One region of the Cellulomonas sp. PS-H5 genome, then DNA from elsewhere that is predicted to be linked to it. Evidence: predicted binding sites of a transcription regulator. Region 1 holds the regulator's gene; each other region holds the start of a gene.

Evidence for each region. The regulator HrcA, encoded in region 1, represses chaperone genes, less so after heat shock. The targets are predictions, from matches to a motif close to TTNGCACTCGNNNNNNNCGAGTGCNAA.
Region 2: groL (chaperonin GroEL) is a predicted target of HrcA. The motif match lies at 4,797-4,823, and genes of this name have one in related genera.
Region 3: J5O08_RS09190 (Hsp20/alpha crystallin family protein) is a predicted target of HrcA. The motif match lies at 1,837-1,863, and genes of this name have one in related genera.

Annotation. Positions count from the first base shown of each region.
Region 1 is NZ_JAHVCI010000010.1:66,335-75,881, reverse strand. It holds gene lepA (translation elongation factor 4) at 1-1,816, shown strand, start outside; gene hemW (radical SAM family heme chaperone HemW) at 1,813-3,057, shown strand; gene J5O08_RS06540 (DUF4870 domain-containing protein) at 3,147-3,596, opposite strand; gene J5O08_RS06535 (hypothetical protein) at 3,758-4,684, shown strand; gene J5O08_RS06530 (DUF3097 domain-containing protein) at 4,698-5,549, opposite strand; gene J5O08_RS06525 (MFS transporter) at 5,599-7,140, shown strand; gene hrcA (heat-inducible transcriptional repressor HrcA) at 7,187-8,218, shown strand; gene dnaJ (molecular chaperone DnaJ) at 8,314-9,447, shown strand; gene J5O08_RS06510 (16S rRNA (uracil(1498)-N(3))-methyltransferase) at 9,450-9,547, shown strand, end outside.
Region 2 is NZ_JAHVCI010000070.1:468-10,014, reverse strand. It holds gene J5O08_RS18485 (HAMP domain-containing sensor histidine kinase) at 1-1,492, shown strand, start outside; gene J5O08_RS18480 (hypothetical protein) at 1,578-2,399, shown strand; gene J5O08_RS18475 (DUF4031 domain-containing protein) at 2,396-2,674, shown strand; gene groL (chaperonin GroEL) at 3,009-4,634, opposite strand; gene J5O08_RS18465 (glycoside hydrolase family 15) at 4,900-6,189, shown strand; gene J5O08_RS18460 (cold-shock protein) at 6,271-6,474, opposite strand; gene J5O08_RS18455 (LytR C-terminal domain-containing protein) at 6,594-7,223, opposite strand; gene J5O08_RS18450 (DUF3263 domain-containing protein) at 7,329-7,655, opposite strand; gene J5O08_RS18445 (uracil-DNA glycosylase) at 7,814-8,491, shown strand; gene J5O08_RS18440 (SGNH/GDSL hydrolase family protein) at 8,547-9,425, shown strand; gene J5O08_RS18435 (hypothetical protein) at 9,450-9,547, opposite strand, start outside.
Region 3 is NZ_JAHVCI010000017.1:55,175-64,721, reverse strand. It holds gene metE (5-methyltetrahydropteroyltriglutamate--homocysteine S-methyltransferase) at 1-1,189, shown strand, start outside; gene J5O08_RS09190 (Hsp20/alpha crystallin family protein) at 1,283-1,741, opposite strand; gene J5O08_RS09185 ((deoxy)nucleoside triphosphate pyrophosphohydrolase) at 1,904-2,347, opposite strand; gene J5O08_RS09180 (ABC transporter substrate-binding protein) at 2,467-3,810, opposite strand; gene J5O08_RS09175 (carbohydrate ABC transporter permease) at 3,841-4,752, opposite strand; gene J5O08_RS09170 (carbohydrate ABC transporter permease) at 4,749-5,648, opposite strand; gene J5O08_RS09165 (putative sulfate exporter family transporter) at 5,979-7,001, opposite strand; gene J5O08_RS09160 (LysR family transcriptional regulator) at 7,125-8,039, shown strand; gene J5O08_RS09155 (hypothetical protein) at 8,036-8,404, opposite strand; gene J5O08_RS09150 (helix-turn-helix transcriptional regulator) at 8,466-8,696, opposite strand; gene J5O08_RS09145 (hypothetical protein) at 8,696-9,304, opposite strand; gene J5O08_RS09140 (helix-turn-helix transcriptional regulator) at 9,469-9,547, opposite strand, start outside.

The DNA.
Region 1 (9,547 bases):
GCTGCGCAACTTCTGCATCATCGCGCACATCGACCACGGCAAGTCGACCCTCGCCGACCGCATGCTCCAGCTGACCGGCGTCGTCGAGGCCCGTGCCATGCGCGCGCAGTACCTCGACCGCATGGACATCGAGCGCGAGCGCGGGATCACGATCAAGTCCCAGGCCGTGCGCATGCCGTGGGCGATGGGGGACACCCCCTACGCGCTCAACATGATCGACACCCCGGGCCACGTCGACTTCACCTACGAGGTGTCCCGGTCGCTCGCGGCGTGCGAGGGCGCCGTGCTGCTGGTGGACGCCGCGCAGGGCATCGAGGCGCAGACGCTGGCCAACCTGTACCTGGCGATGGAGAACGACCTCCAGATCATCCCGGTGCTGAACAAGATCGACCTGCCGGCGGCGCAGCCCGAGAAGTACGCCGAGGAGCTCGCGAGCCTCATCGGCGGCGACCCGGCCGACTGCCTCAAGGTGTCCGGCAAGACGGGCGAGGGCGTCGAGGCGCTGCTGGACCGGATCGTCGAGCTGGTCCCGGCCCCGACCGGCGACCCCGACGCCCCGGCGCGCGCGATGATCTTCGACTCGGTCTACGACACCTACCGCGGCGTCGTGACCTACGTGCGCGTCAAGGACGGCAACCTCAACCCGCGCGAGCGCATCGCGATGATGTCGACGAAGGCCACGCACGAGCTGCTGGAGATCGGCGTCATCTCGCCCGAGCCCGTCCCGACCAAGGGCCTGGGCGTCGGCGAGGTCGGCTACCTCATCACCGGCGTGAAGGACGTCCGCCAGTCGAAGGTCGGCGACACCGTCACGAACGCCAGCAAGCCCGCCACCGAGGCGATCGGCGGCTACTCCGACCCGAAGCCGATGGTGTTCTCGGGCCTGTACCCGATCGACGGCTCCGACTACCCGGTGCTGCGCGACGCGCTCGACAAGCTCAAGCTCAACGACGCCGCGCTGAACTACGAGCCCGAGACCTCGGTCGCGCTGGGCTTCGGTTTCCGCGTCGGGTTCCTCGGCCTGCTGCACCTCGAGATCATCCGGGAGCGGCTGGAGCGCGAGTTCAACCTTGACCTCATCTCGACCGCGCCGAACGTGGTCTACGAGGTGACGATGGAGGACCGCCAGGTCGTCACCGTCACGAACCCGAGCGAGTTCCCGGGCGGGAAGATCCGCGAGGTGCGCGAGCCGATCGTGAAGTCGACGATCCTCGCCCCGAGCGAGTTCATCGGCGCGATCATGGAGCTCTGCCAGGGCAAGCGCGGGGACCTGCTCGGCATGGACTACCTGTCCGAGGACCGCGTCGAGATGCGCTACACGCTGCCGCTCGCGGAGATCGTGTTCGACTTCTTCGACCAGCTGAAGTCCCGCACCCGCGGGTACGCGAGCCTCGACTACGAGCCCGTGGGCGAGCAGGTCGCGGACCTGGTGAAGGTCGACATCCTGCTGCAGGGCGAGCAGGTCGACGCGTTCAGCTCGATCGTGCACAAGGACAAGGCGTACTCGTACGGCGTGATGATGGCGTCCAAGCTCAAGGACCTCATCCCGCGCCAGCAGTTCGAGGTGCCGATCCAGGCGGCCGTCGGCTCCCGGGTGATCGCCCGCGAGACCATCCGCGCGATCCGCAAGGACGTCCTCGCGAAGTGCTACGGCGGCGACATCACCCGCAAGCGCAAGCTGCTGGAGAAGCAGAAGGAGGGCAAGAAGCGCATGAAGACCATCGGCCGGGTCGACGTGCCGCAGGAGGCCTTCATCGCGGCGCTGTCGTCCGACGCGGGCGGCGCCAAGGACGCCAAGGACGCGAAGAAGAAGTGAGCCCGGCGCTCCCGGAGGGTGACGCCGCTCCCGCGGACGGCGCCCTCCCGCCGGGCGTGCGGGACGGCGCGGGCGACCGCGGGTTCGGCGTGTACCTGCACGTGCCGTTCTGCACGGTGCGCTGCGGGTACTGCGACTTCAACACGTACACGGCGACCGAGCTCGGTGGCGGCGCCTCCCAGGTGGCCTACGCGGACACGGCGCTGGCCGAGATCGCGCTGGGCGCCCGGGTGACGCGCGCCGCGGGGCTGCCCGACCGGCCAGCGTCGACCGTGTTCGTCGGTGGCGGCACCCCCACGGTGCTGCCCGCGTCCGACCTGGTCCGGATGCTCGACGGCGTCCGCGGCGCCTGGGGCCTCGCGGACGGCGCCGAGGTCACGACCGAGGCCAACCCCGACTCGGTGACCCCGGGGTCGCTGGCCGAGCTGGCGCGCGGCGGGTTCACGCGCGTGTCGTTCGGCATGCAGTCGGCGGTGCCGCACGTGCTCGCGACGCTGGAGCGCACCCACGACCCGCGCCGGATCCCCGACGTCGTCCGCTGGGCGCGGGACGCCGGCCTGGCCGTGTCGCTCGACCTCATCTACGGCACGCCGGGGGAGTCGCTCGCCGACTGGCGGACCTCCCTGGAGACGGCGCTGGCCACCGGCGTCGACCACGTGTCGGCGTACGCGCTCGTCGTCGAGCAGGGCACCAAGATGGCGGTGCAGGTGCGCCGCGGCGACCTCGCGCTGCCCGACGAGGACGACCAGGCGGCGAAGTACGAGCTCGCCGACGACCTGCTCACCGAGGCCGGCCTGCACTGGTACGAGGTCAGCAACTGGGCGCGCACCCCCGCGGACGCGTGCCGGCACAACCTCGCGTACTGGCGCAACGACGACTGGTGGGGCGTCGGCCCCGGCGCGCACAGCCACGTCGGCGGCGTGCGCTGGTGGAACGTGAAGCACCCGCGGGCGTACGCGGCGCGGCTCGCCGCGGGGGAGAGCCCGGCCGCGGGGCGGGAGACCGTCGAGGACGCGTCGGCGCGGCTCGAGCGGGTGATGCTCGGGGTGCGGCTCGACGAGGGGCTGCCCGTCGAGGTGCTGAGCCCCGCGGGCCGGTCCCGGGTGGCCGGGCTGGTGGCCGACGGGCTGGTCGACGCGCGCGCGGCGCTGGGCGCAGGGGGCCGGCCTGGCCGCCGGGTGCGGCTCACGCGCCGGGGCCGGCTGCTGGCCGACTCGGTCGTCCGCACCCTCGCGGACTGACCCGGCGAAGACGAGTGGAGCGTCCTGCCGAACACGCCGGGGCGTGTCGGGCAGAACGCTCCACCCGGGGTGCGGCTAGCGCGAGGTGATCACTTCACCAGGCGCAGGGTGACCGGGTAGCGGTACCACTGGCCCTTGTTGACGGCGACGGCCGCGAGGATCGCGAACACGATGTTGACGGCCCACACCACGAACGGCAGGAACGACAGGATCCCGAGCGTGACGACGCCGAGGATCGTCGCGGCGACGGAGGCGATCACGACCGTGATCTGGAAGTTCAGCGCCTCCTTGGCCTGGTCGTCCAGGAACGGGCCGCGGCCCTTGAAGACGAGCCAGACGACGAGGGGGGCGATGAAGCCGAGGATGATCCCGCCCAGGTGCGCGAGCAGCGACCAGGTCTTCTCCTCGTCCGGGCGCAGCGGCTGCTGCGGCTGGGCCCCGTACGGCTGCTGCGGCTGGCCGCCGTACGGCTGCTGGGGCTGACCGCCGAACGGCGGCTGCTGCTGACCGCCCGCGGGCGGCTGCTGGTCGTACGACATGAGTCTCCTCGTGGGTGCTGCGGGGCTACGGCGGTCGAAGCGTAGCGGTGTGACCGGGTCTTTCGTCCCCTTTGCCCCTGCGGTGGACTTCTTGACACCCGCGGGTCGCCTTCGGTTCGCTGGCCGGACGGGCGACCGACGTCCGACCAGGAGGGCACGCGATGACCGAGAACCCGGGCACCACCCCGCCGCGCGACGACGAGCCGCAGCCGCCCCAGGGGCAGCCGCCGGCCGGCCCTCCGCCCGCCCCGCAGCAGCCCTACGGCCAGCAGCCGCCCGGCCAGCCGTACCCGCAGCAGCCGTACGGCCAGCAGCCGCCCCCGGGCCAGCCGTACCCGCCGCAGCAGCCCTACCCGCAGCCCGGCTACGCCCAGCAGCCCTCCGGCGCCCCCGCGTACGGCGCCCCGACCGCCGGGACGAGCGTCGGCGACGCGTTCAGCTGGGGCTGGACGAAGTTCACCCAGCAGGTCGGCCCGTTCCTGCTCGGCGTCCTCGCCTACCTGGCGGTCATCGTCGTCGTCACCGCGGTGCTGTTCGCGGTGATCCTCGGCGGCACCGTCGCGAGCGTCGACCCGGACACCCAGGAGCTGCGCAACGGCGCGGGTGTCGGCCTGGTGTTCGGCTACCTCGTGGTGGCCGCGGTCGCCCTGCTGCTGTCCGCCTTCATGCAGGCCGGCGTCACCCGGGCGACGCTCGAGGTCGCCGACGGACGCCGGATCGAGGTCGGCACGTTCTTCCGGTTCGACGACTTCGGCAAGGTGGTCGTGGCCGCGCTGCTCGTCGGGCTGGGCACGGCGGTCGGCGTGCTGCTGTTCGTGATCCCGGGCCTCGTGTTCGCGTTCCTCGCGCAGTTCACGCTGTTCTACGTCATCGACAAGCGGATGGCGCCGGTGGACGCGATCCGGGCGAGCTTCACGCTGGTGAGCCGGAACCTCGGGGCCGTCCTGCTGCTGTTCCTCGCGGTCTACGCGGCGAACCTGGTCGGGTCGGCGCTGTGCGGCATCGGCCAGCTGGTGTCGTTCCCGGTCGGCCTGCTCGCGACGACCTGGATGTACCGCCGGCTGCAGGACGAGCCCGTCGCCCCCTGAGCCCGCGGGCGCCTCAGGGCGCCGTCACGAAGTCGATCAGCTCCTCGACCCGCCCCAGCAGCGACGGCTCCAGGTCGGCGTAGGACCGCACGGAGCGCAGGATCCGCTGCCAGGCGCGGGCGACGTCGGCCTGCTCGTCGGCGGGCCAGCCGAGCTCGCGCAGGATGCCGCGCTTCCACTCGGTGCCGCGCTCGATCGTCGGCCAGGCGGTCAGCCCGACGCGCGCGGGCTTCACGGCCTGCCACACGTCGACGTAGGGGTGGCCGAGCACGAGCAGCGTCCCGGCGGGCACGGTGCGCACGGCCTCGTCGGCGATCCGCTGCTCCTTCGACCCGGGCACCAGGTGGTCGACGAGCACGCCGACCTTCTTGCCCGGCCCGGGGCGGAAGTCGCGCAGCGCGTCGACGAGGTTGTCGACGCCGTCGAGCAGCTCGACGACGACGCCCTCGGCGCGCAGGTCGTCACCCCAGACCTTCTCGACGAGCTCGGCGTCGTGCTTGCCCTCGACCCAGATCCGGCTGCCGATCGCCACCCGCGCGCGCTGGTCGGCCGCCGCGAGGGAGCCCGACGCGGTGCGCTTCGGCCCGGTCGGCGCGGTCGGCCGCGGCGGCACCAGCTCGACCGGCTTGCCGTCGACCCAGAACCCCGGCCCGAGCCGGAAGGTGCGCGTGCGCCCGCGGCGGTCCTCCAGGACGACGACGTGCTCGCCGCCCGACTTCTCGACCCGGACGACGGCGCCGACCCAGCCGGTCGTGACCTCCTCGACGACCAGGCCGCGCTCGGCTGGCGTCGGGGTCGAGGTGGGCCGGCGGTGCGCGCTCGAGGAGCCCGCGGACAGGACGTCGGTTCCGTAGCGGTCGGTCACCCGCGGCAGCCTAGGTGCCGACCGCTCGCCCGCGTGGTACGACACGACGGTGACGTCGACCCCCGCGCAGCACCCCGACCGCCCCGGCACCGCGACCCGGCCGGAGCCGGACCCGCACCGGTGGCGCGCCCTCGGCGTGTGCCTGGCGATCGGGTTCATCACGATGCTCGACGTCTCGATCGTCAACGTCGCGCTGCCGTCCATCGAGCGCAGCCTGGACGCGGGCGCGAGCCAGCTGCAGCTCATCGTCGCGGGCTACACGCTGGCGTTCGGCCTGGTCCTGGTGCCCGCGGGCCGGCTCGGCGACGCCCGCGGCCGCCGGGCGCTGTTCCTGCTCGGCCTGACCGGCTTCGCGCTCACCAGCCTCGGCGCGGGCCTGGCCCCCTCCGACGAGCTGCTCGCCGTCGCCCGGCTCCTCCAGGGGATGAGCGCGGGCCTGCTGAACCCGCAGGTGGTCGGCACGATCCAGCAGCTGTTCACCGGGTACGAGCGCGGGAAGGCGTTCGGCTACTTCGGCGCCACCATCGGGGTGTCGACGGCGCTGGGGCCGCTGCTCGGCGGGCTGATCATCCAGGCGTTCGGCGCCGAGGAGGGCTGGCGGTGGGTGTTCTTCGTCAACGTCCCGGTGATCGCCGTCGTGCTGCCGTTCGCGCTGAAGTTCCTGCCGCGCGGCGCGGTCGGCAGCGCGACCACGACCGGACCCGGCGGCCGGCCGCGGCTGGACGTGGTCGGCCTGGCGGGCGTCGCCCTGACCGCCGCCGCGGTCATGGTGCCGTTCGTCACGACGACCGGGGAGGGCGGCGACGACCCGGCGCGCTGGTGGTGGCTCGCGGTCGCCGCGGTGCTCGGCGTCGCGACGGTGGGCTGGGAGCGCCGGTACCAGCGGCGCACCGGAGCGGCCGTGCTCGACCCGCGGGTGCTGGGCGAGCCCGCGTTCCGGAACGGCGCGCTGCTCGGCATCGCCTACTTCGCGGGGTTCACGTCGGTGTTCCTGGTGGCGACCCTGTACCTGCAGCAGGTGGCCGGGTTCACGCCGCTGCAGGCCGGGCTCGTCAACATGCCGTTCGCGATCGCCTCCGCGGTGTCGGCGCAGCGGTCCGGCCGGCTGGTGGCGACCCGCGGCCGTGCGCTCGTCGTGATCGGCCTGGTGCTCGTCGTCCTCGGCCTGATCGGCACCGACCTGGCGATCCGGTTCGTGGACCCGCCCGCCGTCGGCTTCGTGATGGCCGCGACGCAGATGGTCGCGGGCGCCGGCAGCGGGCTGGTGATCGCGCCCAACCAGACGCTCACGCTGGCGCGGGTGCCGGTCGAGCGGGCCGGCGTGGCGGGCAGCATGCTGCAGGTCGGCCAGCGCATCGGGTCCGCGCTCGGCGTCGCCGTGGCGCTGTCCACGTACTACTCCGCCCTGGCGTCCGGGGTCGAGGGCTCGGCGGCCGCGGGCCGCGCGCTGCTGCTCACGGTCGCGCTCGTCGCCGTGGCCCTCGTCGTCGGGCTGCTCGACCTGCGGGCGCGGCGGCGCGGGACCGACGAGGAGGACGACGCGGAGGCCGGCGCGGGCACCGGCACCGCGTCCGCGTCCGCGGACGCGTAGAATTGGCACTCGGTTCCAGCGAGTGCCAGGACGTCGGGAGGTGGCGATGAGCGAGGACCGCAGGCTGGACGTGCTGCGGGCGATCGTGGAGGACTACGTCGCCACCCGCGAGCCCGTCGGCTCCCGCGCCCTGGTCGAGCGGCACTCCCTGGGGGTGTCGCCCGCGACGATCCGCAACGACATGGCGGCCCTCGAGGACGCCGGGCTCATCGTGCAGCCGCACACCTCGGCCGGCCGGGTGCCGACCGACAAGGGCTACCGGCTGTTCGTCGACCGCCTGGCGACCATCAAGCCGCTGTCCGCGCCGGAGCGCCGCGCGATCGAGACGTTCCTCGAGGACGCGGCCGACCTGGACGACGTCGTCGACCGCTCGGTGCGGCTGCTCGCGCAGCTGACCCACCAGGTCGCCGTCGTGCAGTACCCGTCGCTGCGCCGCACGGCGCTGCGGCACGTCGAGCTGGTCCCGGTCGGCGACCGGCACCTGCTCGTGGTCATCATCACGGACCACGGCCGCGTCGAGCAGCGCACCATCGAGGTGCCGGACCCGTTGGACGCCGGGACCGTGGCGCGGCTGCGGATCCGGCTCAACACGGCCGCCGCGGGCCGGCGGCTCGCCGAGCTCGGCACCGCGCTGTCGGACCTGGCCGACGACTTCGCCCCCGCGGACGGCCCGCTCGTGCGCGGCGTCGTCGCGGTGGTCGAGGACACGCTGGCCCAGGAGAGCGAGGAGCGCGTCGTCCTGGCGGGCACCGCGAACCTGGTGCGCGGCGGCGGCGCGGACTTCGCGCACACCATCAGCCCCGTCCTGGAGGCGCTGGAGGAGCAGGTCGTCCTGCTGCGCCTGCTGGGCGAGATGGCCGAGGACGAGGCGGCGGTCTCCGTCCGGATCGGCCGCGAGACCCAGCACGAGGGACTGCTGGAGACGAGCTTCGTGACGACCGGCTACGGCGGCCCCGACGGCGGCGGGACCGCGGTCGCGCGGATCGGCTCCGTCGGGCCGCTCCGCATGGACTACCCCGGGACCATCGCGTCGGTGCGCGCCGTCGCCCGGTACCTGTCCCGGATCCTCGCCGGATGACCGGCCGCCGGGCACCGACGCGGTCCCGCGCACGTTCGACAGGCAACGCCCGACCCGCGCCCGCGCGCGGCCCCCACACGCACAGGAAGTGACGAGTGAGCGACTACTACGAGGTGCTCGGCGTCGAGCGTGACGCCACGCCCGAGCAGATCAAGAAGGCCTACCGGCGCCTCGCGCGCGAGCTGCACCCCGACGTGGCGGGTGCGGACGCGGGCTCCGAGGACCGGTTCAAGGACGTGTCGCGGGCGTACGAGGTGCTGTCGAACCCCGAGAAGCGGCGCATGTACGACCTGGGCGCCGACCCGTCGGCCCCCGGCGGCGGCATGGGCGGCCAGGGCGGCTTCGGCTTCCAGGACATCTTCGAGACGTTCTTCGGCGCCGCCGCGGGCGCGGGCGCGCAGCGCGGCCCGATCCCGCGCGCCCGCCGCGGCCAGGACGCGCTGCTGCGCCTCGACATCGACCTGGCCGAGGCGACGTTCGGCACGCACCGCGAGGTGCCGGTCGAGACGGCCGTGGTCTGCCCGACCTGCGACGGCTCCTGCTGCCGCCCGGGCACCTCGCCGCGCACCTGCGACGTCTGCGGCGGCCGCGGGTCGGTGCAGCGGGTCGCCCGGTCGTTCCTCGGCCAGGTGATGACCTCGCAGCCGTGCGCCGCGTGCCACGGCTTCGGCACCGTCATCCCCGAGCCCTGCACCGAGTGCGCCGGCGAGGGCCGGGTCCGCTCGCGCCGCACGCTCGAGGTCGACGTCCCGGCGGGCGTCGACACCGGCACCCGGATCAAGCTCACCGCGCAGGGCGAGGTCGGCCCCGCCGGCGGCCCCGCGGGCGACATCTACCTCGAGGTGCGTGAGCGCAAGCACGACACCTTCGTCCGCGAGGGCGACGACCTGCACTGCACCCTCGAGGTCCCGATGACCGCGGCGGCGCTCGGCACCGTGCTCACCCTGGACACCCTCGACGGCCCGCAGGAGGTCGATCTGCGCCCCGGCACCCAGCCGGCGCAGGTCGTCACGCTGCGCGGCCTCGGCGTCGGCCACCTGCACGCGGGCGGCCGCGGCGACCTGCACGTGCACGTGGACGTCCACGTGCCCACGTCGCTCGACGACGAGCAGGCCGAGCTGCTGCGCAAGCTCGCCGGCCTGCGCGGCGAGGAGCGCCCCGAGGCGCGGCTGTCGGCCTCCGGCGGCGGCGTGTTCGCGAAGCTCCGCGACAAGCTCGCCGGGCGCTGAGCGTGACCGCTCCGGTCTTCCTGGCCGAGCCGGGCGACCTCGACGCGCTCGCGGCCGGGAGCACCTACCTGCTCGGGGGCGCCGAGGGGCGGCACGCGGG
Region 2 (9,547 bases), on a different contig from region 1:
GCTGGTGGGCATCACGACCGCGCTGCTCGCGCTCGGGCTCTCGTTCGCCGGCGCGATCACGACCACGTCGCTGTCCGGCTTCCTGGTGGGGCAGGTCGACGACCGCATGCGGGTCCAGGGACTGGCGTTCCGGGAGAGCGTCATCAAGGCCTACGAGCAGTACGGCACCGTCGACGGGCTCACCTATCCCACCTGGGGCGAGCGCGACTACGCGCTGGCCGTGTCGATGCTCGGCGGCGGCTCGACCTTCCCCCCGGACGACTCGACGGTCGAGCGGTCGGGGACGCCGCACCTGCCGCGGGTCGACCTCGACCGGATCCAGGGCACGACCTTCTCGACGGTGACCAGCACGGTGCGCGGCGCGACCTGGCGGGTCGTCGTCACCCCGATCTCCCCCAACGGCACCGCCGTCGGGTACGTGGCGTACGCGGAGCCCCTGACCGACGTGCAGGGCACGGTCCGGCAGGCCGCGTTCCTGCTGTGGACCTCCGCCGTGGCGATCCTGGTCATCGGCGCCGTCGTCGCCACCTGGGCGGTGCGCCGCTCGCTGCGCGGGCTGCGCGAGATCGAGGGCACGGCCGCGCAGATCGCCGCCGGCGACCTGTCGCAGCGCGTCCCGCCCGCCCCGGAGACCACCGAGGTCGGCCGGCTCGGCGCCGCGCTGAACTCGATGCTCGCCCAGATCGAGACCGCCTTCGACGCCCGCACCCGGTCGGAGGAGCGCATGCGCCGGTTCGTCGCCGACGCCTCGCACGAGCTGCGCACCCCGCTGGCGGCGATCCGCGGCTACGGCGAGCTCTACCGGATGGGCGCGCTGACCGAGAAGGACCAGGTCGACGACACGATGCGGCGGATCGAGCAGTCGGCGACCCGGATGGGCGGGCTGGTCGAGGACCTGCTGGCGCTCGCCAGGCTGGACGCCGACCGGCCCGGCCGCACGGAGCCGGTCGACCTCGCGGTGCTCGCGACCGACGCCGCGCACGACCTCCGGGCGATCGACCCGACGCGTGAGGTGCGGGTGGGTCCGCTGCCCGACGCGGCGGCCCCGGGCCCCGCCGGCGCCCCGCCCGCCACGGTCGTCCCCGGCGACGAGGCGCGGCTGCGCCAGGTCGTCGCGAACCTGGTCGGCAACGTCGCCCGGCACACCCCCGCCGGCACGCCCGCCGAGCTCGGCGTGGGCCGCGTCGGCGACCGCGTCGTCCTCGAGGTCCGCGACCACGGCCCCGGCATCGCCCCCGAGCACGCCGCGCGGGTGTTCGAGCGGTTCTACCGGGTGGACGCCAGCCGCACCCGCGAGGGCGACGGCACCGGCGGCGGCGCGGGCCTCGGGATGGCGATCGTCGCGGCGATCGTCGAGGCGCACCACGGCGACGTCTCGATCGCGCAGACCCCCGGCGGCGGGGCGACGATCCGGGTCTCGCTCCCCGCGACGAGCGGGCGACCGGGTGGGACGGCGCCCACCGACCAGCCCGAGGACCACCCGGTCGGCTGACGGCGCCGGCGTGGCGGAACCCCGTCCGGATGGGTCTACGATGGCGCGTCCGAGCAGGGTCGTCTGTCGCAGTGAGGCTGTTCCCATGGGCGTCTACGACGCGCCACAGTGGCTGTTGTCCGCGTTCGTCCGCAGCGCGAAGGGGGCGGGAGCGACCGCACCCGAGGACGCGATCCGGGCGGTCGGCTCGGACCTCGTGGAGCGGTGGACCGGCCCGGGCCGGACGTACCACAACCTCCGGCACCTGACCGACGTGCTGGCCCGGGTGGACGAGCTCGCCGAGGAGACGCACGAGCCGGACCTGGTCCGGCTGGCCGCCTGGTACCACGGCGCCGTGTTCGACGGCCGGCAGGTCGCGGCGTACGCGAACCGCGGCGGCGAGGACGAGGTCGCCTCGGCCCGGCTGGCGCGCGAGCAGCTCACCGACCTCGGCGTCCCCGCCGAGCGCGTCGAGCGCGTGCACCAGATGGTGATCGCCCTGGTGCGGCACGTCGCCGACCCGACCGACTTCGACTGCGCGGTGCTGTGCGACGCCGACCTGGCGATGCTGGCCGCCGAGCCGCAGCGCTACAAGGCGTACCTGCACGACGTGCGCGAGGAGTACGCCGACATCCCGGTGCAGGACTACCTGCGCGCCCGGGAGCGGATCGTGCGCAAGCTGCTCAAGCGGCCCAGCCTGTTCGTCAGTCCGCTGGGCGCGGCGTGGGAGGAGCCCGCGCGGCAGAACCTCGGCGCCGAGCTGCACAAGCTGGAGAAGGTGCTGGCGGAGCTCGACGCGGCGGGCGACGCCGCGGGCGAGGGCTCCGCGCCCGCGCCGACCGAGCCGCCCGGCCCGTCCGACGCGCCCGGAACGGTGCGGCCCGGCCGCCCGGCCGATGAGCGGCACCCCGTCCGGCCCGGGGCGTGACGGTCCTCGTCGACCCGCCGCTCTGGCCCCGGCACGGCCGGTCCTGGTCGCACCTCGTGAGCGACTCCTCGCTGGCCGAGCTGCACGCGTTCGCCGAGCGCGCCGGCCTCCCCCGCCGCGCGTTCGACCTGGACCACTACGACGTCCCGGACGAGATGCACGCGGACCTCGTGGCGCTGGGCGCGGTCCCGGTGTCGGCCGGCGAGCTCATCCGCCGCCTGCGCGCGAGCGGCCTGCGCATCCCGGCCCACGCCCGCCCGCGCCACACGCACTGACCCCGCGCGCCGCGCTGATCCGCCCGCGCCCGATCGCCACGGCCTGCGCACCTCGCCGACGCGCGCCCCCTTCGCCGACTCTCCACTCCGCGACTGCGCGCGACCCGTCGCACACAGTCCGACTCTGCAGGTTCGCCGAGATGGCAACTCTCGGCTGTGCGGGTGCGGGTCGGCACAGCCGAGAGTTGCCGTCTCGGCGGGGTGGCGGCGCGCGGCGCGGGGGCGCGGGCGCGGCGCGCGGGGTGCGGACGCAGGACGGGCCGGTCACCCCCGTGGGGTGACCGGCCCGTTCAGGCGCGGTGCGGAGCGCTCACGCGCCCCGCTGCGGCGGGACTCAGAAGTCCATGCCGCCCATGCCGCCGGCGTCCGGGGCGGCCGGAGCGGCCTTCTCCGGCTTGTCGGCGACGACCGCCTCGGTGGTGAGGAACAGCGCCGCGATGGACGACGCGTTCTGCAGCGCGGAGCGCGTGACCTTGACCGGGTCGTTGACGCCCGCGGCCAGCAGGTCCTCGTACTCGCCGGTCGCGGCGTTCAGGCCCTGGCCGGCGGGGAGGTTGCGCACCTTCTCCGCCACGACGCCGCCCTCGAGGCCCGCGTTCACGGCGATCTGCTTGAGCGGGGCGTCGATCGCGACCTTCACGATGTTCGCGCCGGTCGCCTCGTCACCGACGAGCTCGAGCTTCTCGAACGCCACGGCACCGGCCTGGATGAGCGCCACGCCACCACCGGCGACGATGCCCTCCTCGACGGCCGCCTTCGCGTTGCGCACGGCGTCCTCGATGCGGTGCTTGCGCTCCTTGAGCTCGACCTCGGTCGCCGCGCCGGCCTTGATGACGGCCACGCCGCCGGCCAGCTTGGCGAGGCGCTCCTGGAGCTTCTCGCGGTCGTAGTCCGAGTCCGAGTTCTCGATCTCGGCGCGGATCTGGTTGACGCGGCCCTGGATCTGGGCGGCGTCGCCGGAGCCCTCGACGATGGTGGTCTCGTCCTTGGTGACGACGATCTTGCGCGCCTGGCCGAGGACCTCGAGGCCCACGGTGTCGAGCTTCAGACCGACGGTCTCGGAGACGACCTGGCCACCGGTGAGGATCGCCATGTCCTGCAGCATCGCCTTGCGGCGGTCGCCGAAGCCCGGGGCCTTGACGGAGACCGACTTGAAGGTGCCGCGGATCTTGTTGACGACGAGCGTGGCCAGGGCCTCGCCCTCGACGTCCTCGGCGACGATGAACAGCGGCTTGCCGGACTGGATGACCTTCTCCAGCAGCGGCAGCAGGTCCTTGACGTTCGAGATCTTCGACTCGACGAGCAGCACGTAGGCGTCCTCGAGGACGGCCTCCTGGCGCTCCGGGTCGGTCACGAAGTACGCCGACAGGAAGCCCTTGTCGAAGCGCATGCCCTCCGTGAGCTCGAGCTCCAGGCCGAGGGCGTTGGACTCCTCGACCGTGATGACGCCCTCCTTGCCCACCTTGTCGAGGGCCTCGGCGATGAGCTCGCCGATGGCGGTGTCGCCGGCGGAGATGGACGCGGTGGCGGCGATCTCCTCCTTGGTCTCGATCTCCTTCGCCTGCTCCAGCAGGGCGGCGGTGACGGCCTCGACGGCCTGCTCGATGCCGCGCTTGAGGGCGATCGGGTTGGCGCCGGCCGCGACGTTGCGCAGGCCCTCGCGCACGAGCGCCTGGGCGAGCACGGTGGCGGTGGTGGTGCCGTCGCCCGCGACGTCGTCCGTCTTCTTGGCGACCTCCTTGACGAGCTCCGCACCGATCTTCTCGTACGGGTCCTCGAGCTCGATCTCCTTGGCGATGGAGACACCGTCGTTGGTGATCGTGGGGGCGCCCCACTTCTTGTCCAGGACGACGTTGCGGCCCTTGGGGCCGAGGGTGACCTTGACGGTGTCGGCGAGGGTGTTGAGACCCCGCTCGATGCCGCGACGGGCCTCCTCGTTGAAGGCAATGATCTTGGCCATGGGGCTATCGATCCTTCACTCTGGCTCGTGGTTCGGCCGGTCGGTGCCCGCGACGGACGGCCGCGCCGGCCCGGCGGTCATGTCCCGTCGGGCGGCGGACCTCACCGGGTCGGCCTGGGTTGTCATTCTGTCACTCTCGACCCGAGAGTGCTAAGCACATGGTTAGCACTCGACCCCATCGAGTGCAAGGCGCTCCGCCCTCGGCGGACAGCCGCCCGCCGGACCCGCGGCCGCCCCCGGCGCCCGGCCGGATAGCCTGCCGGGCATGCACCGCCGCCCCCTCGTCGCCGCCGTCGTGCTGGCGGCCCTCGCGGCGGGGCTGGTCGCCTGGGGCGCGACCGGCCCGCGCACCCGCACGATCGACCTGTACAGCGAGGGCGTCGTCGCGACTCCGGCCGGCCCGGAGCTCGTCCCGGCCGGCAGGCAGCCGCTGCTGCACGAGGGCACCCGCGTCGAGGTCGACCCCGCGACGACCGCCGACGACGACCTCGCCGCCGAGCAGCGCGCGTGGCTCGCCGCGGGGACGGTCCCCGGCGCGGACGGGCCGTACGCCGGCATGGTCACCGACGCGCTGCTGGACCTGCGCACGCTCGTGCAGGACGGCGGTGCCGCCGTCGCGGCCTGGACGCCGTACTGGCGGTACGTGTGGCCGCGGGACGCGTCGTTCGTGGCCGTCGCCCTGGCCCGGACGGGCCACCTGGCCGACGCGCGCGAGGTCCTGGGCTTCCTGACCCGCGTGCAGGCCGCGGACGGGTCCTTCGAGGCCCGGTACCTGCCCGACGGCTCCGGGGCCGTGCCGGACGACCGGGCGCCGCAGACGGACGGCACCGGCTGGTCGCTGTGGGCGGCGGGCCAGGTGGTGGCCGCCGCGCCCGGGGCGGAGCAGGCGGCGGTGGCGGCCGAGCTCGCGCCGCTGGTCCGCCGGGGCGCCGCCCACGCGGTCGCGCTGGTCGCGGGCGACGGGCTGCCGCCGGCGTCGCCGGACTACTGGGAGGTCGCCGAGGACGAGCTGACCCTCGGCACGGTGGCACCCCTCCTGGCCGGGCTGGAGGCCGCGGGGCCGGTGCTCGACCTGCTGGGCGACGTCGCCGCCGCGCAGGACGCGCGCGACGCCGCGGAGCGGACCCGGGCCGCGGTCGAGCGGGAGTTCGGCGACGACTCGGGCTACGGCCGGTACGCGAGCGGCAGCGTGGCCGACGCGGCGAGCGCGTTCGTGCTGCCGCCGTTCCAGCCGACGGCGCTCGCCGGGGCGGAGGACGCCTGGCGGGCGTCGGCGGCCGCGATGGCGCGACCCGCGGGCGGGCTGGCCCCGGGCGCGGGCTGGCGGCAGGACGGCATCTCGTGGACGCCGCAGACGTCGCTCTACGCGCTGACCGCGGCCGTCACCGGCGACGACGCCCAGGCGCACGAGCGGCTCACCTGGCTGGACGCGCACCGCACCGCGATGGGTGCGCTGCCGGAGAAGGTGCTCGCGGACGGGTCGCCCGCGGCCGTCGCCCCGCTCGCCTGGACCGCGGCGTGCGTGGTCCTCGCGGTGGCGGCGCTCGACGGCTGACGCCACGCGCGCCGGCAGACGGGCGCGGGACCGGGGCGCCGTGCCCCGGTCCCGCGGCGGCGCCTCAGGGCGCGGACCGGCTCAGAGCGGGCGGACCTGCTCGGCCTGCGGGCCCTTGGTGCCCTGCCCGACCTCGAACTCCACCGACTGCCCCTCCTCGAGGCTGCGGTACCCGTTGGTCTGGATGGCGCTGAAGTGGACGAACAGGTCCTGGCCGCCGTCGGCCGGGGTGATGAACCCGTAGCCCTTCTCGGCGTTGAACCACTTGACGGTTCCCTGCGGCATGCGTGCTCCTGAAGAAGGCGTGATCGGTGCGACGCAGGGGCCGTGGCCTCCCCCGGTTCTGGAGAGCGGTCACCGCGACGCGGCCGAGACTAGCCCCGCCCCCCGACGTGCGGAAGGGGTCAGCGCCCGAAGTCCGCCAGCAGGAGGACGACGACGCCCTCGGGCGCGGTCCCCGCGTCCTCGACCACGTTCGCGATGCCGAGCGAGTCCGCGACCTGCTGCGCCGTCGGCGCGAGGTCGGCGCTGCCGTAGAACACCGTCGTCTGCTGCAGCCCGCCGGCGTTGCCGTTGCCGGTCGTGACGGCGGTGAACCCGGCGTCCTCGAGGTCGCCCGCGGCACCGGCCGCGAGGCCCGAGCGGTTCGACGCGTTGAGCACCCGCACGTCCGTGGTGAGGTCGGCCGTGGGGGCCGGCTCCTCCTCGACGGGCGGCTCCTCGGTCTCGACCGGGGCCTCGGCACCCGGGTCCTCGGTCTGCGGGGTCTCCTCCGCGGGGGCGGACGACTCCGGCTCGCTCGGCGCCGCGGCGGCGGGCTCCGTCGAGTCGCCGAACCCCGGCAGGCGCCCGTCCCAGGACGACGCCCACACGACGAGGCCGACCGTGACGGCGGGCACCAGGACGACCACCGCGACGAACGGCCACCACCGGCTCCACCAGGTGCGGGGTGCGCGGTGCACGCCGATCGGCGCGTCGGGCGCCGGCTCGGCGTCGAACTCGTCCTCGGGGTACCGGTCGCTCGCCTTGGTCACGGCGGACAGGCTAACGGCTCGGCCTGTCCACCCCGGCACGCGCCGCGCGCCGCGGTGCCGGTCAGCGGCCGGTCAGCGCCCGGTCGCGGGCCGGCCGGCGGCGGCTCAGGCGTCGGTGCCGAGCCGGCGGGCGCTGCGGGCGCGCTGCCGGGTGGACCGCATCCGGCGGAGCCGCTTGACCAGCATCGGGTCGTGCGCGAGCGCGGCGGGCGCGTCGATCAGGGCGTTGAGCACCTGGTAGTACCGGGTCGCCGACATGTCGAACAGCTCGCGGATCGCCTGCTCCTTGGCGCCGGCGTACTTCCACCACTGGCGCTCGAAGGCGAGGACCTCGCGGTCGCGCTCGGACAGCCCGGTCGCCGCGTCGTCCGCGCCGCCCTCGACCGCCACCAGGGCGGGCCGGTCGGCCGTGCGCTCCGCCGTCGCGTCCATCGGTGCCCCTTCCTCCCGCTCGCCCGTCGTCCGTCGTGCGCGCCATCGTACGGCCGGAATCACAGGCGTGTCATTCCTCCGGGACCGTGCCGGCGGCCCCCGCGGGTGGTGGCCCGGCACCGGTGGGCGCCCGCCGGGGTCCGCTAGCCTCGGGCCCCGTGACGCCCGCACCCCTGTCCGAGCTGGTGGCCCCCGACTGGGCGGAGGCGCTCGCCCCGGTCGAGCCCCTGGTGCACGCCGCCGGGGAGTTCCTGCGGGCGGAGGCCGCCGCGGGCCGCGACTACCTGCCTGCCGGGCCGGACGTGCTGCGCGCCTTCACCCGGCCGCTGGCCGACGTGCGCGTGCTCGTCGTCGGGCAGGACCCCTACCCCACGCCCGGGCACCCCATGGGGCTGTCGTTCTCCGTCCAGCCCGACGTGCGCCCCGTGCCGCGGTCGCTCGCCAACATCTTCACCGAGCTGCGCGCCGACCTCGGCGTGCCGCAGCCGAGCACCGGCGACCTGTCGCCCTGGGCGGACCGCGGCGTCATGCTGCTCAACCGCGTGCTGACCGTCCGGCCCGGCGAGCCCGCCTCGCACCGCGGCCGCGGCTGGGAGGCCGTCACCGACCGGGCGATCGCGGCCCTGGTCGCCCGGGGCGGGCCGCTGGTGGCCGTGCTGTGGGGCCGGGACGCGCAGTCGCTGGCCCCCGCGCTCGGGGACGTCCCGGTGGTCGCGAGCCCGCACCCCAGCCCGCTGTCGGCGAGCCGCGGGTTCTTCGGCTCCCGCCCGTTCTCGCGCGTGAACGCGCTGCTCGCCGAGCAGGGCGCGGACCCCGTCGACTGGTCGCTGCCCTGACGCCTCCCGAGGATCTCCCTGGAACCCCGGGCCGCGACGGGGGCACACTGCGGGGGTGACGACGCACGAGGGGGCCGGGGCGACGGCCCCGACGCAGGACAGCACGCAGCACCGCAGCACGCCGGACGGCACGGCGCCCGACCCGGCCGGCGCCCCGCCGTGGCGGCGGTACGTCGCGGTGGGCGACTCGTTCACCGAGGGCCTGTGGGACACCCCGCACGGCGAGGACGGGCCGGTGCGCGGCTGGGCCGACGTGCTCGCCGGGCTGCTGTCCGAGCGCCGGCGGGCCGCCGGTGCCGAGCCGCTGCAGTACGCGAACCTCGCGATCCGCGGCCGGCTGCTGCGCCCGATCGTCGTCGACCAGGTGCCCGAGGCGCTGGCCATGGAGCCCGACCTGGTCAGCCTCGTGGGCGGCGGCAACGACATCCTGCGGCCGACCGCCGACCCCGACCGGCTGGCGCACGGGCTGGAGCAGGCCGTCGCCCGGATCCGCGCGACCGGCGCCGACGTGCTGCTCGCGACCGGCTTCGACGCGTCCGGCTCGCCGATCGTCTCCACCACCCGCCCGCGGGTCGGCGTCTACAACGCACACATCTGGTCGATCGCGCGGCGGCACGGCGCGCACGTGCTCGACCTGTGGGGCATGCGGCACCTGCACGACATCCGGATGTGGGCGCCGGACCGGATCCACCTGACCTCGGAGGCGCACGCCCGCGTCGCGCAGGGGGCGCTGGTCGCGCTCGGGCTCGCGCCCGACGACCCGGGCTGGGACTCCCCGCTCACGCCGCTCCCCCGGCCGTCCCGCGCCGTGCAGGCGCGCCAGGACGCCCGGTGGCTGCGGCTGTACGCCTACCCGTGGGCGACCCGGCGGCTGCGCGGCACGTCGTCCGGCGACACCCGGCGGGCGAAGCTGCCGACGCTGACCGAGGTCTGAGGCCGGGCGCCGACCCGCGCACCGTCAGCCGGCGGGCAGCAGCCCCGTACCGGGTCCGGCGTCGCCGTCCGTGACCAGCGCGAGCGACACCCCGCCCAGCTGCTCGACCGGCACCGGCTCGC
Region 3 (9,547 bases), on a different contig from region 1:
CCGCGAGGCGGTGCACGCCGAGCTGCTCGCCGCCGCCGACGCGCGCCGGTCCCGCGCCGCGGCGCCGGGGGTCGTGCGGCCGGAGGTGCGGGAGCGGCTCACCGGGCTGCCGGCCGACGCGTTCCACCGCGGCGACTTCGAGGGGCGCCGGGTGGCGCAGGCCGAGCGCCTGCAGCTCCCCGCCCTGCCGACCACGACGATCGGCTCGTTCCCGCAGACGCCGGAGATCCGCGTGGCCCGCGCCGCGTTCGGCCGGGGCGAGCTCACCGCCGCGCAGTACGAGGACGAGATGAAGGCGGAGATCCGCCGGGTCGTCGAGCTGCAGGAGGAGTTCGGCCTCGACGTGCTCGTGCACGGCGAGCCCGAGCGCAACGACATGGTGCAGTACTTCGCCGAGAACCTGGACGGGTTCGCGGTGACCGCGAACGGCTGGGTCCAGTCCTACGGCTCGCGCTGCACCCGCCCGTCGATCCTGTGGGGCGACGTGTCCCGGCCGGCACCGATCACGGTGCCGTGGACGACGTACACGCAGTCCCTCACCGCCAAGCCGGTGAAGGGCATGCTGACCGGCCCCGTGACGATCCTGGCGTGGTCCTTCGTCCGCGACGACCAGCCGCTGGCCGACACCGCGAACCAGGTGGCGCTCGCCCTGCGCGACGAGATCGCCGACCTGGAGGCTGCCGGGACCGCGATCGTCCAGGTCGACGAGCCCGCGCTGCGCGAGCTGCTGCCGCTGCGCGCCGCCGACCACGACGCCTACCTCGACTGGTCGGTGCGCTCGTTCCGGCTCGCGACCTCGGGCGTGCGCCCCGACACCCAGATCCACACCCACCTCTGCTACTCGGAGTTCGGCGAGATCTTCGGGGCGATCGACGGCCTGGACGCCGACGTGACGTCGATCGAGGCGGCCCGGTCGAAGATGGAGATCCTCGGCGACATCGCCTCCGAGGGCTACCCCCGCGGCATCGGCCCGGGCGTGTACGACATCCACTCGCCACGCGTGCCGAGCGAGGCCGAGGTGACCGAGCTGCTCACCGAGGCGGTGCGGGTCGTCGACCCGGCGCAGCTCTGGGTGAACCCGGACTGCGGCCTCAAGACCCGCCGGTACGCCGAGGTCACCCCGTCGCTCCAGCACGTCCTGGCCGCCACCCGGACGGTGCGCGCGTCGCTGGCGGTGCCGACGGCCTGACGCGCCGCCGGCCCGGCGCGACCCGGACGCGCGACCGCCCCGGTCCCCCACGCGGGGGGCCGGGGCGGTCGTCGTGCGAGCCGCGTCGCGCGGTCAGGCGCTCGCACGCTCCTGCGGAGCGGCGTCGGCGCCCGCCTCGATGGTCGCCGGCGTCCCACCGGTGGTGACCTCGATGCGGCGCGGCTTGGCCTCCTCGGCCACGGGGATGGTCAGGCTGAGCACGCCGTCCGCGTACGACGCGGTGATGGCGTCCAGGTCGAGCCCGCGGCCGACGGTGAGCTGGCGCGCGTAGGTCCCGACCGGGCGCTCCTTGGCGAGCCACTGCACCCCGTCCTCCGTGCGCGCGGTGCGCTGCGCGCGGATCGTGAGAGTGCGGTCGTCGACGTTCACGTCGATCGAACCGGGGTCCGCCCCCGGCAGGTCGACGCTCAGGACGTAGTGGTCGCCCGAGCGGAACAGGTCCATCGGCATGGTCGCCGACGCGCGCTGCTGGCCGAGGACCTGGTTCATCAGCCGGTCCATCTCCTGGAACGGGTCGAATCGCGTAGCCACAGCCCGTCACCTCCTCGAAGCGTCACGGCGGTCCGGACGGTCCGGGACCGCTGCTGCCCCGGCGCTGCCGCGCCAGGAGGGCTACGAGAAATGTTCTAGCACTCGAGAGGTGCGAGTGCCAGATCGGGCGGGGTCGTGTTCGCTGACGGACGAACTCGCAGGTCAGGCCGGGCGCCGAGCGACGCCCGCCGGGTCCGTCGCCGCCGCCAGCGCCTCCACGATCCGCACGTCCGCGTCCAACCAGGGCACCGTGAGCCACTGCCCGCGCGGCAGCCAGCGCAGGTCGTCGTGCTCGACCAGGGGCCGCGGCTCGCCGGCGGTCACGCGGGCCAGCCAGAGCCGCATCACGTACCGCTCGCTGAGCCACCAGGCGCCGTCGTCGGGTCCGGCGAGCTCCGCGCCGAGCTCGACGGCGACGCCCAGCTCCTCGCGGATCTCCCGGTGCACGGCGTCCTCGGGGGACTCGCCCGGCTCCACCTTGCCGCCGGGGAACTCCCACCGGCCCGCGAGGCTCACGGGCGCGCGGCGGCGGGCCGCCAGCAGGGCGCCCGGGGCGGCGAGGTCGTCGACCAGCGCGGCGGCGACGACGAGGACGGGGCGGGTCATGCCGCCCAGTCTCCCAGGCCCTCGTGTCGCGCGCGTGACGCGGCCGTGGCCCGCGCGATGGATCCACTCGCACCGGCACGCCCGCGCGCGTCGGTGCGAGTGGATCCCTCGGCCGGAGCTCAGTCCTGCCGCAGCTCGTTCTTGAGCTCGCGCTGCGCCTGCTCCAGCGCCTCGCGCGCCGGCACACCGGACTCGTAGATCTCGGTGAGCGTCACGGTGCCGAACCGGCTGTTCACCGCCGGCAGGTCGGGGCTGGCGAACGACTCGAAGTGCCCGATCCCGTCCTTGACCTCGTTCAGCACGTCGAACAGGTTGGTCGTGAAGTACTGGTTGAACTGGTTCTCCGGGTTCCGGGTGACCTCCTCGTCCTCCCACACCGCCATGTTCACGGGGTCGAACCCGAGCACCTCCCACACGGCGACGTTGGCCTCCGGGGAGAGCTTGGCGAACGCGAGCCACTCCGCCGCCAGGTCACGGACGGGCGAGTCCGCCGCGACCGCCGTGCCGGTGCCCCCGCCGCCGATCGTCAGCGTGTCCGACCCGGGCACGACCGGCGCGGGCGCGATGGCGATCTTCCCCGCGAGGTCGGGCATGTAGTCGACGAACCGCGAGGTGTACCAGGCGGGGTAGACGATCGCGGCGTAGTCGCCCCGCGCGATGGCCCCGTACGCCTCCTCGTCGTCGGGGCTCGATCCCGGGATCGGCGAGATCGCGCCTGCGTCGACCATGGCCTGCATCATCTCGAAGGACTCGACCACGACCGGGTCGTCGACCTGGACCGTGCCGTCCTCGGCGAACAGCTCGCCACCGTTCTGGGCGATCACCAGCGGCTCCACGAAGAACACGTCGGTGTTCGCCGTGCCGAACGCCCGCCCCGTGGCGGCGCTGTACTCCGCCCCCGCTGCGGCGAAGTCGTCCCAGGTGGCGATCGTCGTGTAGTCGACGCCCGCCTCGTCGAGCAGCTCGGTGTTGTAGAACGTGACGAACGCGCCGACGTGGGTCGGGAGCCCGTAGACCGCGTCGCCGCGGCTGTACAGGTCGAGGCGCGCCTCGACCACGTCGTCGCGGTAGGGCTCGGCGACGGCGGACAGGTCCATGAGCGGCGGGGTGTCGCCACGCACGAAGTTGGCGAACTTCGTCACCTCGATGTCGACCAGGTCCGGCATGCCGGTGCCGGAGTTGGCCGCGAGCTGCAGCTTGTTGTGCATGTCCTGGTAGGGGTACACGGTCAGGCGCAGGTCGATCGCACGGTCCGGGTTCAGCTCGTTCCACCGGTCCGCCATCTGCTCGTAGAGCACCCCGTGCAGCTCGCCGAAGATCCACATCTCCACGGGCGTCGAGCCGTCCGAGTTGCTCGGGGCGTCCCGCGGGCTGTCCGCCCCGCCCCCGGTCCCGCACGCGAGGCACGCGGCGAGCACCATCGCACCGGTCACCGCGGACGCCGTCGTCCTTGTTCGTGACATTCTGCTTCTCCTTTGTGTGCGTCGCACGGGTCAGCCCTTGACGGCGCCCGCGGTCATTCCCTCCACGAAGAACCGCTGGAAGGCGAGGAAGAGGACCAGGATCGGGACGAGCGAGAAGAACGACCCGACGATGAGGAGGCCGTAGTTGTTCGCGTACGGCGTGATGAGGGTGTTCAACCCGATCGGCAGCGTGAACTTCTCGGAGGAGCGCAGCACGAGGAGCGGCCACAGCAGGTTGTTCCAGCACATCATCCCGTTGAGGATCGCCATGGCGGCGATCGCGGGGCGCGCGATCGGCAGGACGAGCCGGAAGAAGATGCCGAACTCCGTGACGCCGTCGACGCGGCCGGCCTCGAGGATCTCCTTGGGCACCCCGAGGAAGTACTGCCGGAAGAAGAAGATCGTCACCGCCGCGGCCAGGAACGGGATCACGATGACCGCGTAGGTGTCGGCGAGCCCCATCTCGTTCACCTGGACGTAGAGCGGCAGCATCACCATCTCGAACGGGACGGCCATGATGGCGAGCACCGCGATGAACAGCGGGGTGCGGCCGCGGAAGTCGTACATCGCGAAGCCGTAGGCCACGAACGAGCTCACGAGCAGCGTCCCGACCACCTGGACCACCGTCACGACGAGCGAGTTGGCGAACCACCGGAAGTACGGCCCGGAGTCGGTGAACAGCATCGTCCAGTTGTCCAGGCTGAGCGTCGCCGGGTCGACGGCGAGCGTGATCCCGCCGCGCATGATGTCGGCGCCCGACTGGAACGTGGCGACGAGGATCGCGGCGAGCGGGACGAGGGCGACGAGCGCGATCGCGATCAGAACGGCCGACTGCAGGGCCGACAGCGCCCGGACGCCGCGCGGGGCGGCCCGACGGGGACCCTGCTCGGACGCGGGCGGGGCTGGGGACGCGGGGCGGGGGCGCGCGGGGGCCGCGGTCATCGCACGTGCTCCTTCTTGAAGGTGCCGGAGAGCGTCAGCTGCGTGATGTTGATCGCCATGACCACGACGAGCAGCACGATCCCGACGGCGGACGCGAACCCGAGGTCGTTCTGCTCGATGCCCCGGCGGTAGAGGTAGCCGACGACGGTCAGGCCCTGGTTGTTGGGGGACGCGTTCCCGCCGTAGAGCATGAAGCTCTCGAGGAACATCGCGAGGCCGCCGTACACGCTGATGGTGGTGACGTAGACCATCGTCGGCCGGAGGTTCGGCACCGTGATCCGCAGGAACTGCTGGCGCTTGTTGGCGCCGTCGATCGACGCCGCCTCGTAGTACTCGCCGGGGATCGACTGCATCCCGGCGATGAAGTACATGGTGTTGACCCCGGTCCAGCGCCAGACGGCGAGCGCCAGGAGCGCCGCCAGCCCGGTGAGGTCCTCGCGCAGCCACCGGACGGGCCCGAGCCCGACCAGCTGCAGCACCTGGTTCATCACCGCGTTCTCCGACTCGGAGAACATGAGCCGGAACACCAGGCCGGCGACCACCACCGAGGTGAGCGCGGGGACGAAGAGGGATGCCTTGAAGAACGCCTTGACCCGCGGGCTGCCGATCCGGGAGTTCACCACGGCCGCGAGAAGCATCGGGATCGGGATGAGGAGCGCCAGCGTCAGGACCATGTACCGCGCGCTGTTGAACATCGCGGTCCAGAAGACGCTGTCGTTCCACAGGCGGGCGTAGTTGTCGAGGCCGACCGAGGTGGTCTGGCCGTAGAGGACCTCCTGCGTCGACATCACGACGGAGCGGGCGACCGGGATGATCCAGAACAGCGCCAGCGTGGCCACGAACGGCAGGATGAAGAGGTACGGCGCGAGCCGTTGGGAGTACAGGAGCCGCCGCACGGGGGCGGCACCCCCTCGGCCGGACCTCCGGGCGGTGACGGGCATGACGGCAGGACCTCCTGGGCACGGGGCGTCAGGGGCGCGCTGGACGCGACCCTCGGGCGCACCGCCCGGGCACGGCTGAGACCGTGAAACGGATGCCAGGACGGACATGCGGCGCACGCCTGCGTGCGCCGGACTGTCGAGAAAACCTTTCGCACTCTTGCGAGCTGTCGGCAACGTATCGGCGCGCTGAGAGGCCTGTCAACGCGCATTCTGGCGCGGCTGACCGACCGATACGCAAGCGTGAACTGTGCGGAAAGTCTTTCCTCGTCAGGGGCGGTCGGGCGGTCAGCCGATCGCGAGCAACCCCGCCAGGCTGACTGCCATCGCCACGACCGTCGCCACCGCGCCGAGCGCCAGCGGCCGACCTCCGGTCCGCACCAGCCGCCCCAGGTGGATCTGCGTCCCGAGGGCCGTCATCGCCGCCCCGAGGAGCAGCGTGGTGACCGGCTTCACCGCCGGCAGGACGACCTCCGGGACGAGGCCGGCCGACCGCACCGCCACCGCGACGACGAACCCGACCACGAACAGCGGTACGAGCGGCGCCGCACCGCGCCGGCGCCCGGGAGCGTCTCCCGCCGCACCGCCGCCGTCCCCGCCGCGGGCGCCAGCCCGCCGCCGCACCAGCCCGACCCCCGCCACGAGCGGTGCGAGCAGCACGACCCGTGCGAGCTTCGCGACCACCGCGACCGACAGCGCCGCGGCCGACACGGTCCCCGCCGCGGCCACCACCTGGGCGACCTCGTGCACCGACATCCCCGCCCAGAGCCCGGCGGTCCGGTCGGGGAGCCCGAGCGCGCCCGCCGCGAGCGGGACCACCAGGATCGCGAGGCTGCCGTAGACGGTCACCAGCGCGACGGCGGTGGCGACCTCGTCCTCCTCGGCCTCCGCGACGGGGCTCATCGCCGCGACCGCGGCGGCCCCGCAGATCGAGAACCCGGTCGCGACGAGCAGCGTCAGGCGCCGCCCCACGCCGAGGACGCGGCCCAGCCACAGCGTCGCGGCGAACGTCGCGGACACCGTCGCCAGCAGCACGACCGCCTCACCCGCCCCCAGCCCGAGCAGGTCCCGGACCGAGAGCTGCAGCCCGAGCAGGACGACCCCGGCGCGGAGCACCCGCCGGGCCGTCCACGCGAGCCCCGGCTCGAGCACCGCCGGGACCAGCCCCGCGGACCGGGCGATAGCGCCGAGCACGATGGCGACCAGCAGGCCCGGCAGCACGGGGACGAGGGCCGTCAGGCCGAGGCAGGCGGCGCCGACGAGCAGCGCGGCGGCCAGCCCGGGCACGACGGCCCGGTCGAGGCCGAGCACACGCCGACGGGCGACGGGCGGAGCGGTGGAGACGGGGGGCGGAGCGGGCAGCACCCTCCCAGCATCCGGCGCCGCGCGCCGCTGCGGAACGCCGACCTGCCTGCCGCGCTCTAGCCTGAGGCTATGGACCCCGTCCCCCCGCGGCGCATCCCGCTCGGCGCCCTCGAGCTGCTCGAGGCCGTCGACGCGCACGGCTCCCTGTCCGGCGCCGCTCGGGCCCTGGGCCTCGCGCAGCCGTCGGTCAGCACCGGCCTGCGCCGGCTCGAGCGGCAGACCGGCCTGACGCTGGTGACGCGCGCGGCGTCCGGCACTCGGCTGACCCCGTCGGGCACGGCCCTGCTCGGGCGGGCCCGGGACGTCCTGGCGGCCTCCGACGCGCTCGAGCGCGAGGTGCAGGCGCTGCGCAGCGCCCAGCAGGGCCGGGTCCGGGTGGCCGCCAGCCTGAGCGTCGCCGAGTACCTCGTCCCGGGGTGGCTGGCGACGCTGCCCGCCAGGGCGGCGGTCGTCGACCTGGTGGTCGCCAACTCCCGCGACGTGATGGACGCGGTCCTGCACGGCCGCGCCGACCTGGGGTTCGTCGAGGGCCCGGACGTCGCCGACGGCCTTGACGCCCGGCCGGTCGGCGACGACGAGCTGGTCGTCGTCGTCGCGCCCGGCCACCCGTGGGCCCGCCGGCGGCGGCCGGTCACCGCGGTGGAGCTGGCGCGCGCGCCCCTGGCCGTGCGCGAGGCCGGGTCCGGCACCCGCGCGGTGCTGGAGCAGGCGCTGACCGCCGCGGGCCACCCGCTCGCCGGCTCGCCCGCGCAGCTCGGGTCGACGTCCGCGGTGAAGAACGTGGTGCGGGGCGGGAGCGCCGCGGCCGTGCTGTCCCGGCTGACCGTCGCCGACGAGATCGCCCGCGGCGACCTGGTCCGCGTCGCGGTCGAGGGTGTCGACCTCACCCGCACGCTCCGGATGGTGTGGGCCAGGTCCCGGCGACCGACCCCGTCCGCGCGCGACCTCGCCGCGCACGTCCTGCGCGCGACGACCTCCGGCTAGCCCACGCCGGCCTGGTCGCGCAGCTCCGCGTACCGGTCCGCCTGGTCGGGGCACAGGTGCTCGACGGCGGCGTCCCAGACCACGAGCGCGTACTCCTCGTCCTCGGCGAGCCACCGCGCGAACGCGCTCTCGCCGCCGTCGCCCTCGACGCCGTCGATCCCCGCCATGGCCTGGCACGGCTGGCTGCCCATCGCGAGGGTGTCCCGGGCCAGCCACTCCTCGCTGAGGTCGACGCCCTCGTGCTCGGCGATCGCGTCGACGAACGCCTGCTCCCGCTCGGCCTCCGACGGGCCGCCGCAGGCGGCGAGCAGCGGGGCAGCCAGCAGCGCCCCGAGGAGCGCCGTCCCGGTCCGCACGGTCGTCATCCGTCCCCCTCGTCCAGCCGGACCGGCTCCGTGCGCCGGTCCGCGGGGACGAGGCTACTGGTCAGGCGCGCGGCACGACGACGAGCAGGTCGCCGACCTGGCACCCGAGCACGTCGCACACGGCGGTCAGGGTCGAGAACCGGATCGCGCGCGCCCGGTCGTTCTTCAGCACCGACAGGTTCACCACGGTCACGCCCACCAGCTCGGCGAGCCGGGCGAGCGTCATCCCGCGCTCCGCCAGCAGCTCGTCCAGCCGGCAGTGGATCCGCCCGGCGTCGTCCTCGGGCGGCATCAGACCAGACCCTCGGTCTCGCGCTCCAGCCGCTCCCCCGCGTGGAAGGCGGCCGCGAGCGCGCCCACGGCCATGGACGCGAGGATCGGCGTCCACGACACCTGGAACGTGATCTGCTCCATGACCGCCCGGTCGGCGATCTGCGCCAGCACCCCGTTCGACGCCAGCACCGAGCAGCCGAACCAGGCGACCCACCCGCCGGCGATCAGCAGCGACACCGCCGTGATCAGCCGGGTGGTCGTGCGGGAGAAGAACTGCCCCGCCAGCATCCGCCGGGACAGCAGCAGCACGCACACGGTGACGCCGATCGTGGCGAGCGGCGGCACCGCGGCGGCACCGAGCGCCGCCACGTAGGTGGCGGCCGGCAGGTCCGACACGGTGAGGGTCGCGGTGTCCACCGTCGCCGCGACCGCGGCACCGTCGGGCCCCAGCGGGAGGTCGACGGTCGCGCCCATGATCATCACGTCCACGGGGGCGTCCCGGTTCGGGAGGATGCGTACCACCGAGGCGACGAGGCCGATCGCCTGCCAGACGATCACGGCGGCGCCCACCACGAGCAGGGACAGCAGGTCGGACCGGCTGGTGAACCAGGGTGTCCGGGTCGTCATGGCGCCTCCCAGGCGTATCGAAGATCGATGTTATCGATTGACGATATGCCATCGGGCGTCCCCCGTCGACCCCGTGCGGGGACGACGCAGGGCCGCGACCCCCGGCGAGGGGGGTCGCGGCCCTGGTGGTTCCCGTCACCCCCGGCGAGGGGGGTCGCGGTGCGTCAGCGCATGCCGGCGGCCTGGGCCCAGGCGACGGCCTCGGCCCGCGTGGAGACGCCGATCTTGCGGTACACCGACCGC